Regions from separate parts of the Streptomyces sp. WG5 genome, predicted to be linked through region 1. Evidence: predicted binding sites of a transcription regulator. Region 1 holds the regulator's gene; the other holds the start of a gene.
What was found. The regulator HspR, encoded in region 1, represses chaperone genes until heat shock. The targets are predictions, from matches to a motif close to TTGAGNNNNNNNNNCTCAA.
Positions count from the first base shown of each region.

Region 1 (7,277 bases):
TGCGCCCTCCCGGGCGTCGATTTTTCCGGTTCGGCAGGCCAGGCGGGCCGAGAAAGACCAGGTCAGCGCGTCGTTGCGCGTAAGGAACGGATAAGAGTTGAGTGAGCCCGACTCACCTCTGTTGACCGCGCGGGGGGTGTCGTGCACACTTGAGCCTGTTCCACTCAAGTCAGCTGGAGGTTATTCACCATGGCACGTGCGGTCGGCATCGACCTGGGCACGACTAACTCCGTCGTCAGCGTTCTGGAGGGCGGCGAGCCCACCGTCATCACCAACGCCGAGGGCGCCAGGACCACGCCGTCCGTCGTCGCCTTCGCCAAGAACGGCGAGGTGCTGGTCGGCGAGGTGGCCAAGCGCCAGGCGGTCACGAACGTCGACAGGACCATCCGCTCGGTCAAGCGCCACATGGGCACCGACTGGAAGGTCAACCTGGACGGCAAGGACTTCAACCCGCAGCAGATCAGCGCCTTCGTGCTGCAGAAGCTGAAGCGGGACGCCGAGTCCTACCTGGGCGAGAAGGTGACCGACGCGGTCATCACCGTCCCGGCGTACTTCAACGACGCCGAGCGCCAGGCCACCAAGGAGGCCGGTGAGATCGCGGGCCTCAACGTCCTGCGCATCGTCAACGAGCCGACCGCCGCCGCGCTGGCGTACGGCCTGGACAAGGACGAGCAGGTCATCCTGGTCTTCGACCTCGGTGGCGGTACGTTCGACGTCTCGCTGCTGGAGATCGGCGACGGTGTCGTCGAGGTGAAGGCCACCAACGGTGACAACAACCTCGGTGGTGACGACTGGGACCAGCGCGTCGTCGACTACCTGGTCAAGCAGTTCCAGTCCGGCCACGGCGTGGACCTCGGCAAGGACAAGATGGCGCTCCAGCGCCTGCGCGAGGCCGCCGAGAAGGCCAAGATCGAGCTGTCCTCGTCCACCGAGACCTCGATCAACCTGCCCTACATCACCGCGTCCGCCGAGGGCCCGCTGCACCTGGACGAGAAGCTCACCCGCGCCCAGTTCCAGCAGCTGACGTCCGACCTGCTGGAGCGCTGCAAGACGCCGTTCCACAACGTCATCAAGGACGCCGGCATCCAGCTGTCCGAGATCGACCACGTCGTCCTCGTCGGCGGCTCCACCCGCATGCCCGCCGTCGCCGAGCTCGTCAAGGAGCTGACCGGCGGCAAGGACGCCAACAAGGGCGTCAACCCGGACGAGGTCGTCGCCATCGGCGCCGCCCTGCAGGCCGGTGTCCTCAAGGGCGAGGTCAAGGACGTCCTGCTCCTCGACGTCACCCCGCTGTCCCTCGGCATCGAGACCAAGGGCGGCATCATGACCAAGCTGATCGAGCGGAACACGACGATCCCGACGAAGCGTTCGGAGATCTTCACCACCGCCGAGGACAACCAGCCCTCCGTGCAGATCCAGGTCTACCAGGGCGAGCGCGAGATCGCGGCGTACAACAAGAAGCTCGGCATGTTCGAGCTGACCGGTCTGCCGCCGGCGCCCCGCGGCGTCCCGCAGATCGAGGTCGCCTTCGACATCGACGCCAACGGCATCATGCACGTCACGGCGAAGGACCTCGGCACCGGCAAGGAGCAGAAGATGACCGTCACCGGCGGCTCCTCGCTGCCGAAGGACGAGGTCGACCGGATGCGCCAGGAGGCCGAGAAGTACGCGGAGGAGGACCACGCCCGCCGCGAGGCCGCCGAGTCCCGCAACCAGGGCGAGCAGCTCGTCTACCAGACGGAGAAGTTCCTCAAGGACAACGAGGACAAGGTCCCGGGCGAGGTCAAGACCGAGGTCGAGGGTGCCGTCGCCGAGCTGAAGGAGAAGCTCAAGGGCGAGGACACCGCCGAGATCCGCACCGCCACCGAGAAGGTCGCCGCCGTCTCGCAGAAGCTGGGCCAGGCCATGTACGCCGACGCCCAGGGCGCGCAGGCCGCCGGTGGCGAGGCCCCGGGCGCGGGTGCCGGTGCCGCCTCCGGTGACAAGGACGACGACGTCGTCGACGCCGAGATCGTGGACGACGAGCGCAAGGACGGTGCCGCGTGACGGAGGAGACCCCGGGTTTCGAGGAGAAGCCCGACGTCCCCTCCGGCGCCACTCCCGACGACGCCGAGCCGAAGGCCGCCTCCGAAGAGGGGGCGGCCCCGGCCGGGGACGCAAGCGAGAACGCGGGCCTGCTGGCCCAGCTGGACCAGTTGCGCACGGCGCTGAACGAGCGCACGTCGGACCTCCAGCGGCTCCAGGCCGAGTACCAGAACTACCGCCGCCGGGTCGAGCGGGACCGCGTCGCGGTCAAGGAGGTCGCCGTCGCGAACCTCCTGTCCGAGCTGCTTCCCGTACTCGACGACATCGGTCGGGCCCGGGAGCACGGCGAACTCGTCGGCGGCTTCAAGTCCGTCGCGGAGTCGCTGGAGACGACCATCGCGAAGATGGGCCTCCAGCAGTTCGGCAAGGAGGGCGAGCCCTTCGACCCGACGATCCACGAGGCCCTGATGCACTCCTACGCACCGGACGTCACCGAGACGACGTGCGTGGCGATCCTGCAGCCCGGGTACCGGATCGGCGAGCGCACCATCCGCCCCGCGCGGGTGGCGGTCGCCGAGCCGCAGCCCGGAGCGCAGACGGTCAAAACGGCCGAGGAGAGCACCGAGGCCGCCGACGGCTCCGACTCCGCGGACAACGCGGGGAACGCCGGCACCAAGGAGAGCGGTGGCCCGGACGAGGGCTGAGCTCGAAGTGACGAAAGAGGCGCGAGAGGAGGGACGTCGGGGATGAGTACCAAGGACTTCATCGAGAAGGACTACTACAAGGTTCTCGGCGTCCCCAAGGACGCCACCGAGGCCGAGATCAAGAAGGCGTACCGGAAACTCGCCCGCGAGAACCACCCGGACGCCAACAAGGGAAACGTCAGGGCGGAGGAGCGCTTCAAGGAGATCTCCGAGGCCAACGACATCCTCGGTGACCCCAAGAAGCGCAAGGAGTACGACGAGGCCCGCGCCCTCTTCGGCAACGGCGGTTTCCGCCCGGGGCCGGGCGCGGGCGGCGGCGGAACGTTCAACTTCGACCTGGGCGACCTCTTCGGGGGCGGCGCCCAGGGCGGAGGCCAGGGCGCCGGCGGCTTCGGCGGCGGGCTCGGTGACGTCTTCGGGGGCCTGTTCAACCGCACCGGCGCCGGTGGCACCGGCACCCGGACCCAGCCGCGGCGCGGCCAGGACATCGAGTCCGAGGTCACGCTGAGCTTCACGGAGGCCATCGAGGGCGCGACGGTCCCGCTGCGGATGTCCTCGCAGGCGCCCTGCAAGGCCTGTTCGGGCACCGGCGACAAGAACGGCACGCCGCGCGTGTGCCCGACCTGCGTCGGCACCGGCCAGGTCGCCCGGGGCTCGGGCGGTGGCTTCTCGCTCACCGACCCGTGCCCGGACTGCAAGGGCCGCGGCCTGATCGCCGAGGACCCCTGCGACGTCTGCAAGGGCTCCGGACGCGCCAAGTCCTCGCGGACGATGCAGGTCCGCATCCCGGCCGGGGTGTCGGACGGGCAGCGCATCCGGCTGCGCGGCAAGGGCACGCCGGGCGAGCGGGGCGGCCCGGCGGGCGACCTGTACGTGGTCGTGCACGTCAAGGAGCACCCCGTCTTCGGGCGCCGGGGCGACAACCTCACCGTCACCGTCCCGGTGACGTACGCAGAGGCCGCCCTCGGCGGCGAGGTCCGGGTCCCGACGCTGGGCGGCCCGCCCGTCACGCTGAAGCTGCCGGCGGGCACCCCGGGCGGCCGCACCATGCGGGCCAGGGGCAAGGGCGCGGTCCGCAAGGACGGCACCCGCGGTGACCTTCTGGTCACCGTCGAGGTGAGTGTTCCGAGGGACCTTTCGGGGAAGGCTCGTGATGCGCTGGAGGCGTATCGCGAGGCGACCGCGGACGAGGACCCGCGGGCGGAGCTGTTCCAGGCCGCGAAGGGAGCTTGACGGGATGGACGGTCGTCGACGCAATCCGTATGAACTGACCGAGGACACCCCGGTCTACGTCATCTCGGTGGCGGCCCAGCTCTCCGGCCTGCACCCGCAGACCCTGCGCCAGTACGACCGCCTCGGCCTGGTCTCCCCGGACCGCACGGCCGGCCGCGGCCGGCGCTACTCGGCCCGCGACATCGAACTGCTCCGCACGGTGCAGCAGCTGTCGCAGGACGAGGGCATCAACCTGGCCGGAATCAAGCGCATCATCGAACTGGAGAACCAGGTCGCCGCGCTCCAGGCCCGCATGGCGGAGCTGCAGGACGCCCTCGACGGCGCGGCGTCGGCGATGCGCCAGCGCGAAGCCGCGGTGCACGCCTCGTACCGCCGCGACCTGGTCCCGTACCAAGAGGTACAGCAGACCAGCGCCCTGGTGGTGTGGCGGCCGAAGCGGCGCGGTCAGTCCTCGGACTGACCGGCCGTACCAGGCAGAACGGCTGTGACGGGCCCGGGAGTTCGACCGAACCTCCGGGCCTGTTCGCAACGGTGATGTCTCATTGGTCTAGTACTTCTTGACGATTTCGTGAAGACAGCGTTGGCTTCCCTCACCTGGGTCACCACAACACCCGTGTGTCGGAAGGTAAGCGCAGTGAACAGCCGTGCCCGTCGTATCGCCATATCCGTGGCCGCGTCCATGATGACCTTCTCGCTGGCCGCCTGCGGTGCGCTGGACGCGTCGGAGAGCAGTGACGCGGCGAGCCCGACCAAGGGCAACGACATCACTGTGGGACTGCTGCTTCCGGAGAAGGAGAACACGCGCTACGAGCAGTTCGACTACCCCTTCTTCAAGGCGAAGATCGCCGACCTCACGCGCGACGAGGGCAACGTCAAGTACGCCAACGCCGAGGCGAGCCCCGCCAAGCAGGCCGCCCAGATGCAGCAGATGATCGACGACAAGGTCGACGTGATCGTCCTGGACGCGGTCGACGCGAAGGCCGTCGGGGACAGCGTGCAGAAGGCCAAGGACGCCGGCATCCCGGTCATCGCCTACGACCGGCTGGCCGAGGGCCCGATCGACGCCTACATCTCCTTCGACAACGAGCTGGTCGGCGAGGTCCAGGGCCGCTCCCTCGTCGAGGCGCTCGGCAGCGACGCGCGCAGCTCCGCCAAGATCGTCATGATGAACGGCTCGCCCACCGATCCGAACGCCAAGCAGTTCAAGGCGGGGGCGCTGGCCCAGCTGAACGGCAAGGTGACGATCGCCCAGTCCTTCGACACCAAGGACTGGAAGGCGCAGAACGCCGAGGCGAACATGATCGAGGCGATCGAGAAGATCGGCAAGAAGAACATCGCGGGCGTCTACTCCGCCAACGACAGCATGGCGGGCGGCATCATCAAGGCCCTGGAGGACGCGGGCGTCACCGACCTGCCGCCGATCACCGGCCAGGACGCGGAACTCGCCGCGGTGCAGCGGATCGTCACCGGCGAGCAGTACATGAGCGTGTACAAGTCCTACCCGCAGGAGGCCGAGAGCGCCGCGGAGATGGCCGTGGCGCGGGTCCAGGGCCGGGACATCCAGTTCGACGCGCTCGCCCGCGACAAGGTCGACAGCCCCACCCACAAGGGCATCCCCGCGCAGCTCGTCCCCGTCGTCGCCCTGACGCGGGAGAACATCGAGCAGACCGTCGTCGCGGACGGCTTCTACAAGGTCTCCGACATCTGCACCGCCAAGTACGCGGAGGACTGCGCGGAGATCGGGCTGAAGTAGTCCCGCGCCGGTCCCGGCACACCGCTCCGGCCCCGGCACACCGCTCCGGTCCCGGCACACCGCGCCGGGCACAGCGGCTGCAACCAGCGTTTTCCGGCCGTCGTTCCCTGCGGAGCCGTGTTGCGGACCCGGTCCCGGCCGCGCATAGTTGCGCTGCGGAAGGAGCCGGAACCGGGGGTGGGATGGGCGATGGCCGGGCACGGGGCGGATGAGCATCCACACGGTGCCGACCGGCTGTGCGCGGCCGGGGACCGCATGTACTCCCGGGCCGTACGGCGCGGCCGGGTGCCGCGCCGGGACGCCGAGCCGGTGCCCTGCCTGCTGGAACTGGCCCTGCTGCACCCCGACCCGGACGACATGGACTGGCTGGTGCCGACCTCCCCGCAGGAGGTCATGACCCGGCTGCTGCGCGGGGTCCACGACGAGGTGAGCGCCAGTCAGCGGCGGGTGGGCTCCGCGGTGGAGGCCTTCGAGCGGTACGCGGGCCTCGGACGGCAGATCCAGACGCCGGCCGCGTCCGGGGGCGCGGCGATCCGGGTCCTCGACGGCCTGGCCCGCATCCAGGCGGCGATGGACGAGGCGACGCAGGCGTGCACGACGGAGGTGCTCACCGTCCAGCCCGGCGGCATCCGGCGTGAGGACGAACTGTCGGAGGGACTGCACCGCGCGCTGGCACTGCGCGGGCGCGGGGTGCGGATGCGGGACCTGTACACGCACGTGGCCCGGCACGGGCAGGGCCTGCTCAACTACCTGGACCTGATGGGCGACACGGTGGAGGCCCGCACCCTGGACGAGGTCGTCGACCGCCTCATCCTCTTCGACCGCACGGTGGCCTTCATCCCCGCCAACACCGACCGCACGATGGCCCTGGAGCTGCGCCACCCCGCCCTGATCGCCTACCTGGTCACGGTCTTCGAACGCCTGTGGCGCCTCGCGATCCCCCTGACCGCCCCCCTCCCCGACACCGGCTTCGAGGGCATCTCCCACCGCGAGCATTCCATCGCGGCGCTCCTGGCGGAGGGGCATCAGGACGCGGTGATCGCGGAACGGCTGGGCATCAGCGTCCGCACGGCCCGTTCCCACATCGCCCGTCTCTCGGAGACCCTGGGCGCGGCCAGCCGGACGCAGCTGGGGGTGCGCATAGCCCAGGTCGGCCTGGACGGCTCCCCGCGGAGCACGCCGCCTCCCGCCGCCGTCAGGGTTCCCGGTCCAGAATCCCCGACCGCCCGATGAGGTAGCCGAGCTGCGCCCGGCTCTCACTGCCGAGGGTGGCGGCGAGTTTGGCGATGTGGACGCGGGCGGTGCGGACGTTCATGCCGAGGCGGTCGGCTATGACGGTGTCGGTGTGCCCTTCGACGAGGAGTGCGGCTATGGCTCGCTGGCGGGGGGTGATGCCGTTGAGGGTGGGCTGGTGGACGGCTTGGGGGTGCATGGGGGTGGCCAGGCGCCAGAGGCGGTCGAACGTAGTGGTGAGATAGGAGACGAGGGCCGGCTGGCGTACCTCCAGCGCGAGGCTGCGGTCCTCGTTGGCGGGGATGAAGGCCACGGCCCGGTCGATGAGG
Region 1 covers NZ_JBNGGC010000028.1:85,974-93,250, reverse strand. The annotation lists gene ACP4IX_RS26420 (MraY family glycosyltransferase) at 1-94, shown strand, start outside; gene dnaK (molecular chaperone DnaK) at 190-2,046, shown strand; gene grpE (nucleotide exchange factor GrpE) at 2,043-2,729, shown strand; gene dnaJ (molecular chaperone DnaJ) at 2,772-3,962, shown strand; gene ACP4IX_RS26400 (heat shock protein transcriptional repressor HspR) at 3,967-4,422, shown strand; gene ACP4IX_RS26395 (sugar ABC transporter substrate-binding protein) at 4,597-5,715, shown strand; gene ACP4IX_RS26390 (LuxR C-terminal-related transcriptional regulator) at 5,905-6,948, shown strand; gene ACP4IX_RS26385 (helix-turn-helix transcriptional regulator) at 6,911-7,277, opposite strand, start outside.

Region 2 (7,277 bases), on a different contig from region 1:
GTCGCCTTGCCGACGCCGATGTAGGCGGCGAGCTCCGTGGCCCGCTGCCCGCCGCACTCGCCGAGCCGTACGAGGAGGCCGTACGCGGACGACTCCAGGTCGGGGTGGACCTCCCGGGCCATCTCGCCCTGGCTGGCCCGGGCCCGCCGGAGCAGGACCGTCAGCTCCCGCTCCAGCGCCAGGAACTCCGGTTGGTTCACACCACTGCCGGACACTTCGGCTTCGACTCCTCGACCGCCGCCGTTCCCGTCTTCGTGCACGTCAGCCCCTGCCTCGATTTTCCCGGTCCTGAAAGTTTCCGCCACGGGCGGTCATCACCGCAGCTCGGCAAGTATTTCGCAGGCTTAGACCACCGGAAGCTGCCGGTCCCTCTTCCCACCCCCGTTCTACGTGCGTAGCGTCTTCACCGGAACCCCGAGTGGCATGCTCACGCCACCCACGGGATCCTCCCCACCCACGCATCCCCCACCGAGCACCACCGAGCCATCGGAGGCACGTCATGCCCGTGCACAGATCCGGATCGGCCCGCGGGCGGCGCTTCGCCGTCACCGGGGTCCTGCTCGCCGCGTTCTCCCTGCTGTTCACCCTCCCCGCACACTCCTCGTCGGCCGCCGACACCCCGCCGCGCGGCTCCGCCCACATGGGCATGGGCGTCCTGGAGCACGACGGGCGGCACGGCACACCGGTGCCGGGCGGCGCCACCCAGACGGAGGGCGTGGACGTCTCCAGCCACCAGGGCAACGTCGCCTGGTCGACCCTGTGGAACAGCGGGGTCAAGTGGGCCTACGTCAAGGCCACCGAGGGGACGTACTACGAGAACCCCTACTTCGCCCAGCAGTACAACGGCTCGTACAACGTCGGCATGATCCGCGGGGCGTACCACTTCGCCACGCCGGACACGACGAGCGGCGCCGCCCAGGCCAACTTCTTCGTCGACAACGGCGGCGGCTGGTCCCGCGACGGCAAGACGCTGCCGGGCGCGCTGGACATCGAGTGGAACCCGTACGGGGCCACCTGCTACGGCAAGACGCAGAGCCAGATGGTCTCCTGGATCCGGGACTTCCTGAACACCTACAAGGCCCGCACCGGCCGCGACGCCGTGATCTACACGGCCACCAGCTGGTGGACCCAGTGCACGGGCAACTACGGCGGTTTCGCGGTGAACAACCCGCTGTGGGTCGCCAGGTACGCCTCCACCGTGGGCACGCTGCCGGCCGGCTGGGGCTACTACACGATGTGGCAGTACACCTCGTCCGGGCCGACGGTCGGGGACCACAACAAGTTCAACGGAGCGCTGGACCGCGTCAGGGCGCTCGCCAACGGCTGACGGTCCCCCTTCCACGGAGCGGAGGCCCGGGTCCCCCACGGGACCCGGGCCTCCGCCTTCCGGCCTACGTCCTCCCCCGGTGCCTAAAGCCTGGGAGGTGCCCCCACCGCCGCGACCGGAACCTCCGAGCCCACACCGTTCGTCGCCGGTGCGAGCGCCAGTTCCAGGACCTGGCGGACGTCGGTGACGGCGTGGACGTCCAGCTTGTCCAGTACCTCCGCCGGGACGTCGTCCAGGTCGGGCTCGTTGCGCTTGGGGATGATCACCGTGGTGATGCCCGCCCGGTGTGCCGCGAGCAGCTTCTGCTTGACGCCGCCGATCGGCAGCACGCGGCCGGTCAGCGAGACCTCGCCGGTCATCGCCACGTCGGTGCGCACCAGCCGGCCGGAGAGCAGCGAGGCCAGCGCCGTCGTCATCGTGATGCCGGCGCTCGGGCCGTCCTTGGGGACCGCGCCCGCCGGGAAGTGGATGTGCACGCCCCGGTCCTTCAGGTCGGCCACCGGCAGCTCCAGCTCGGCGCCGCGGCTGCGCAGGAAGCTCAGCGCGATCCGCGCCGACTCCTTCATCACGTCACCCAGCTGACCGGTCAGGGTCAGGCCCGACGCCCCGGTCTCCGGGTCGGCCAGCGACGCCTCGACGTACAGGACGTCGCCGCCCGCGCCGGTGACCGCGAGGCCCGTGGCCACGCCCGGCACCGAGGTGCGCCGCTCGGCCGGTTCCTGGGCGGACTCGGGCACGTGGTGCGGCCGGCCGATCAGGGCGCGCAGGCCGTCGTCGGTGACGGTGAAGGGCAGCTCGCGTTCGCCCAGTTCGTGCTGGGCCGCCACCTTGCGCAGCAGCCGGGCGATGGACCGCTCCAGGGTGCGCACGCCCGCCTCGCGGGTGTACTCGCCGGCCAGCTTGCGCAGCGCGCCCTCGTCGACCGTGACCTCGTCCTTGTCGAGCCCGGCGCGCTCCAGCTGGCGCGGGAGCAGGTGGTCGCGGGCGATGACGATCTTCTCGTCCTCGGTGTAGCCGTCGAGGCGGACCAGCTCCATGCGGTCGAGCAGCGCCTCCGGGATGGCGTCCAGGACGTTGGCCGTCGCGAGGAACACGACGTCGGACAGGTCGAGCTCGACCTCCAGGTAGTGGTCCCGGAAGGTGTGGTTCTGGGCGGGGTCGAGGACTTCGAGCAGGGCGGCGGCCGGGTCGCCCCGGAAGTCCGAGCCGACCTTGTCGATCTCGTCGAGGAGCACGACCGGGTTCATCGATCCGGCTTCCTTGACCGCCCGCACGATCCGGCCGGGCAGAGCGCCGACGTACGTACGCCGGTGGCCGCGGATCTCGGCCTCGTCGCGGACGCCGCCGAGGGCGACGCGGACGAACTTCCGGCCCATCGCGTGGGCGACGGACTCGCCGAGGCTGGTCTTTCCGACCCCGGGCGGGCCGACGAGGGCGAGTACGGCACCGCCGCGCCTCCCGCCGACGACGCCGAGCCCCCGGTCGACGCGCCGCTTGCGCACCGCCAGGTACTCGGTGATCCGCTCCTTGACGTCGTCCAGGCCCGCGTGCTCGGCGTCCAGTACGGCCCGGGCGCCCCGGATGTCGTAGGCGTCCTCGGTGCGGACGGTCCACGGCAGTTCGAGGACGGTGTCGAGCCAGGTGCGGATCCAGGAGCCCTCGGGCGACTGGTCGGAGGCCCGCTCCAGCTTGTCGACCTCCTTGAGCGCGGCCTCGCGGACCTTCTCCGGCAGGTCGGCGGCCTCGACGCGGGCGCGGTAGTCGTCGGACTCCTCACCCTCCTGTTCGCCGTTGATCTCGCGCAGTTCCTTGCGCACGGCCTCGAGCTGGCGGCGCAGCAGGAACTCCCGCTGCTGCTTGTCGACGCCCTCCTGGACGTCCTTGGCGATGGTCTCGGCGACGTCCTGCTCGGCCAGGTGGTCGCGCAGCTGCTGGGTGGCGAGCCGGAGGCGGGCGACCGGCTCGGCGGTCTCCAGGAGCCGGAGCTTCTGCTCGGTGGTGAGGAAGGGCGAGTAGCCGGAGTTGTCGGCGAGCGCGGAGACGTCGTCGATGGCCTGCACCCGGTCCACGACCTGCCAGGCGCCGCGCTTGCGCAGCCAGGCGGTGGCGAGGGCCTTGTACTCCTTCACCAGTTCGGTGACCTGGCCGGGCAGGGGGTCGGGCACGGTGTCGTCGACGCGGGTGCCCTCGACCCACAGGGCGGCGCCGGGTCCGGTGGTGCCGGCGCCGATCTTCACGCGGTCCCGTCCGCGGATCAGGGCGCCCGGGTCGCCGTCGGCCAGCCGGCCGACCTGCTCGACCGTGCCGAGGACGCCGGTCGTGGCGTAGGTGCCGTCGACGCGCGGGACGAGCAGGACCCGGGGCTTGCCCGGCTCGGACCCGGCGGCGGCCTGGGCGGCCTCCACCGCGGCCCGTACCTCGGTGTCGCTCAGGTCCAGGGGGACGACCATCCCGGGCAGCACCACTTCGTCGTCGAGCGGCAGCACGGGCAGGGTCAACGGTGTGAAGGCGTCGGACTCAGCAGCCATGATCTCCCCTTCGGCATTCAAGTTGAGTTACACCGACTCAATGAAAGCGAGCCCGCGATTGTTCCCCCCAGCGTGTTCGCTCTGAGCGATCAAGAAGCGGAAGTTGTCCGTCCGCTCAGCCCCCTCGGGCCCGCAGGCGAGAGCGCGGCCGGACCGCACGGCATTCCCCCTGCCAGGATGGGTCGATGCCCATCACTTCCCATGACTCCCACGACCACGGCATCCCCGAAGTGCTGGACCGTCGCGAGGGCCCGCACGGCGAGGTCGTCCTGCGCCGGCACGGGGCACTGCTGCAGATCATCGCGAACGGCTGCTTCCTGATGGACACCTCCGACGGGCGCTCGGAGCGGCGGCTGGTGGACGCGGCGGCCGACGCGCTCGCCGCCTCCGACGCCCTCGCCGGCCGTGCCGTGCGGAACGCGCCGCACCTGCTGATCGGGGGACTCGGTGTCGGTTTCTCACTCGCACACGCGGCCGCCGACCCGCGCTGGGGCCGGATCGCGGTCGTCGAACGCGAGCGCGCCGTCATCGACTGGCACCGGGGCGGCCCGCTGGCACCGCTGTCCGCCGAGGCGCTGGCCGACCCCCGCACCGAGGTCGTGGAAGCGGATCTGGTGCGGTACGTCAATGAGACTTCCGACACGTACGACGCGCTCTGCCTCGACATCGACAACGGCCCCGGCTGGACCGTCACCGAGGGCAACGACGGGCTCTACGCACCGCCCGGACTGGCGGGCTGCGCAAGGGTTTTGAGGCCCGGCGGGGTACTCGCCGTATGGTCCGCGCAGCCCTCTCCGGAATTCGAAGAAACCTTGCGTAATGCCGGGTTCCAGCAGGTGCGTACCGAAGAGATCCCCGTTGCCCGGGGCGTTCCGGACGTCGTCCACCTCGGCATCGGGCCTGGATAGCAAAGGCGCGGTGAATCCCCGTACGCTGCTGACCTGACGCGGTCGTTCAAGCGGCGATCGCAGTCATGCGCAGACGAGGAATCACCCCACTGATTCCGGTAAGCACACCTCAGGGGCGGGCGATGGAGCAGACACAGACCTCCCACAACGGCACGGCGACGGCTACTCCGGGCGCCCAGCGCCGGGTGCTGGTGGTCGAGGACGACCAGACGATCATGGACGCCATCGCGACCCGCCTGCGTGCCGAGGGGTTCCTGGTGCAAACGGCGGGCGACGGTCCGGCCGCCGTCGACACGGCCGAGGCATGGCAGCCCGATCTGCTCATCCTCGACATCATGCTCCCCGGCTTCGACGGCCTGGAGGTCTGCCGTCGTGTGCAGGCCCAGCGGCCGGTGCCGGTGCTGATGCTCACCGCGCGCGACGACGAGACGGACATGCTGGTCGGGCTCGGCGTGGGCGCCGACGACTACATGACCAAGCCGTTCTCGATGCGCGAGCTGGCCGCGCGCGTGCACGTGCTGCTGCGCCGGGTGGAGCGGGCCGTCGTGGCCGCCTCGACGCCGCGCAGCGGCATCCTGCGCCTCGGTGAGCTGGAGATCGACCACGCGCAGCGCCGGGTGCGGGTGCGCAGCGAGGACGTCCACCTCACCCCCACCGAGTTCGACCTGCTGGTCTGCCTGGCGAACACCCCGCGCGCGGTGCTCTCCCGGGAGCAGCTGCTGGCCGAGGTGTGGGACTGGGCGGACGCCTCCGGCACCCGGACCGTGGACAGCCACATCAAGGCGCTGCGCCGCAAGATCGGGGCCGAGCGGATCCGTACGGTGCACGGCGTGGGGTACGCGCTGGAGACGCCGACGCCATGAGCGGAGGGCGGGAGGCCGCACGGAGGAGCCCCGGCCCCCGGAACACCGGGGAACCCTGGGGCGGCGTACGCCCGTTCTCGATCAAGACCAAGCTGGGTGCGCTGGTCGTCACGTCGGTGCTGATCACCACCGGTCTCTCGGTGATCGCGGTGCACACCAAGACGGAACTGCGCTTCATCACGGTCTTCTCGATGATCGCCACCCTGCTGATCACCCAGTTCGTGGCGCACTCGCTGACCGCGCCGCTGGACGAGATGAACGCCGTGGCCCGGTCCATCTCGCACGGCGACTACACGCGCCGGGTCCGCGAGAACCGCCGCGACGAGCTGGGCGACCTCGCCGTCACCATCAATCGCATGGCCGACGACCTGGAGGCCCAGGACCGGCAGCGCAAGGAGCTGGTGGCGAACGTCTCGCACGAACTGCGCACGCCCATCGCGGGCCTGCGCGCGGTTCTGGAGAACATCGTCGACGGGGTCACCGAGGCCGATCCGGAGACCATGCGGACGGCGCTCGGGCAGACGGAGCGGCTCGGCCGGCTGGTGGAGACGCTGCTGGACCTCTCCCGCCTGGACAACGGCGTCATACCGCTGCGCAAGCGGCGCTTCGAGGTGTGGCCGTACCTGTCCGGCGTACTGAAGGAGGCCAACATGGTCGCCTCGGCACGCGCGGGCATCGCGTCCGGGTCCGGCAGTCACAGCCGCACCGACGTCCATCTGGCACTCGACGTGTTCCCACCGGAGCTGACCGCGCACGCCGACCCCGAGCGCATCCACCAGGTCGTCGCCAACCTCATCGACAACGCGGTCAAGCACAGCCCGCCGCACGGCCGGGTGACGGTCAGGGCGCGGCGCGGGGACCTTCCGGAGTCGCTGGAGCTGGAGGTTCTCGACGAGGGCCCCGGTATCCCGCGCTCGGAGTGGCGCCGGGTGTTCGAGCGGTTCAACCGGGGTTCGGTGTCCCGGCCGCACGGTCCGGGCAGCGACGGCGGCACCGGGCTGGGCCTGGCGATCGCGCGCTGGGCGGTGGATCTGCACGGCGGCCGGATCGGAGTGGCCGAATCCGAGCGGGGCTGCCGCATTCTGATCACCCTTCCGGGTCTTCCCACGGCATCGAGTTGACGTAGGGTTCGAAGCGGAGCGTCAAGATCCACTGACGTCCGCGCTGGCGGACACGTGTGATCAGGCGCAGACCAGGTACAGACCCGCGTTCTCTCGGCGCCGGGTCCCGGTCTCCCCTTCCCACGCGCAGCAGAACCTCGCTTGTTTCCCGCCATTTCCAGCGCCGAAACACGGTCTGCGATGTGACTTACGCGACGATGAACGGGCCCGGTCTGACCTTCCGGGCCCGGGAGGCGTAGCCTTGATTCCCGCTGTCCACCATCTTGTGAAGAAGCGGAAGAGGGCGGTTCTCGCCGTGTCGCCACAGTCCCCCAGTAACTCGAGCATCTCGACCGACACCGACCAAGCGGGCAACGCGGGCAAGAACCCCGCGGCCGCGTTCGGTGCCAATGAGTGGCTCGTCGACGAGATCTATCAGCAGTACCTCCAGGACCCGAACTCCGTGGACCGAGCCTGGTGGGACTTCTTCGCCGACTACAAGCCAGGCGCGGCCGCGGCCCAGGCCGCCTCCGGTGCCGCGGACTCCGGCA
Region 2 covers NZ_JBNGGC010000021.1:104,966-112,242, reverse strand. The annotation lists gene ACP4IX_RS22790 (MarR family winged helix-turn-helix transcriptional regulator) at 1-260, opposite strand, end outside; gene ACP4IX_RS22785 (lysozyme) at 500-1,327, shown strand; gene lon (endopeptidase La) at 1,411-3,855, opposite strand; gene ACP4IX_RS22775 (spermidine synthase) at 4,041-4,763, shown strand; gene ACP4IX_RS22770 (response regulator transcription factor) at 4,886-5,626, shown strand; gene ACP4IX_RS22765 (sensor histidine kinase) at 5,623-6,747, shown strand; gene ACP4IX_RS22760 (multifunctional oxoglutarate decarboxylase/oxoglutarate dehydrogenase thiamine pyrophosphate-binding subunit/dihydrolipoyllysine-residue succinyltransferase subunit) at 7,043-7,277, shown strand, end outside.
Region 2: a site for HspR is predicted at 3,878-3,896, ahead of lon (endopeptidase La). Genes of this name have one in related genera too.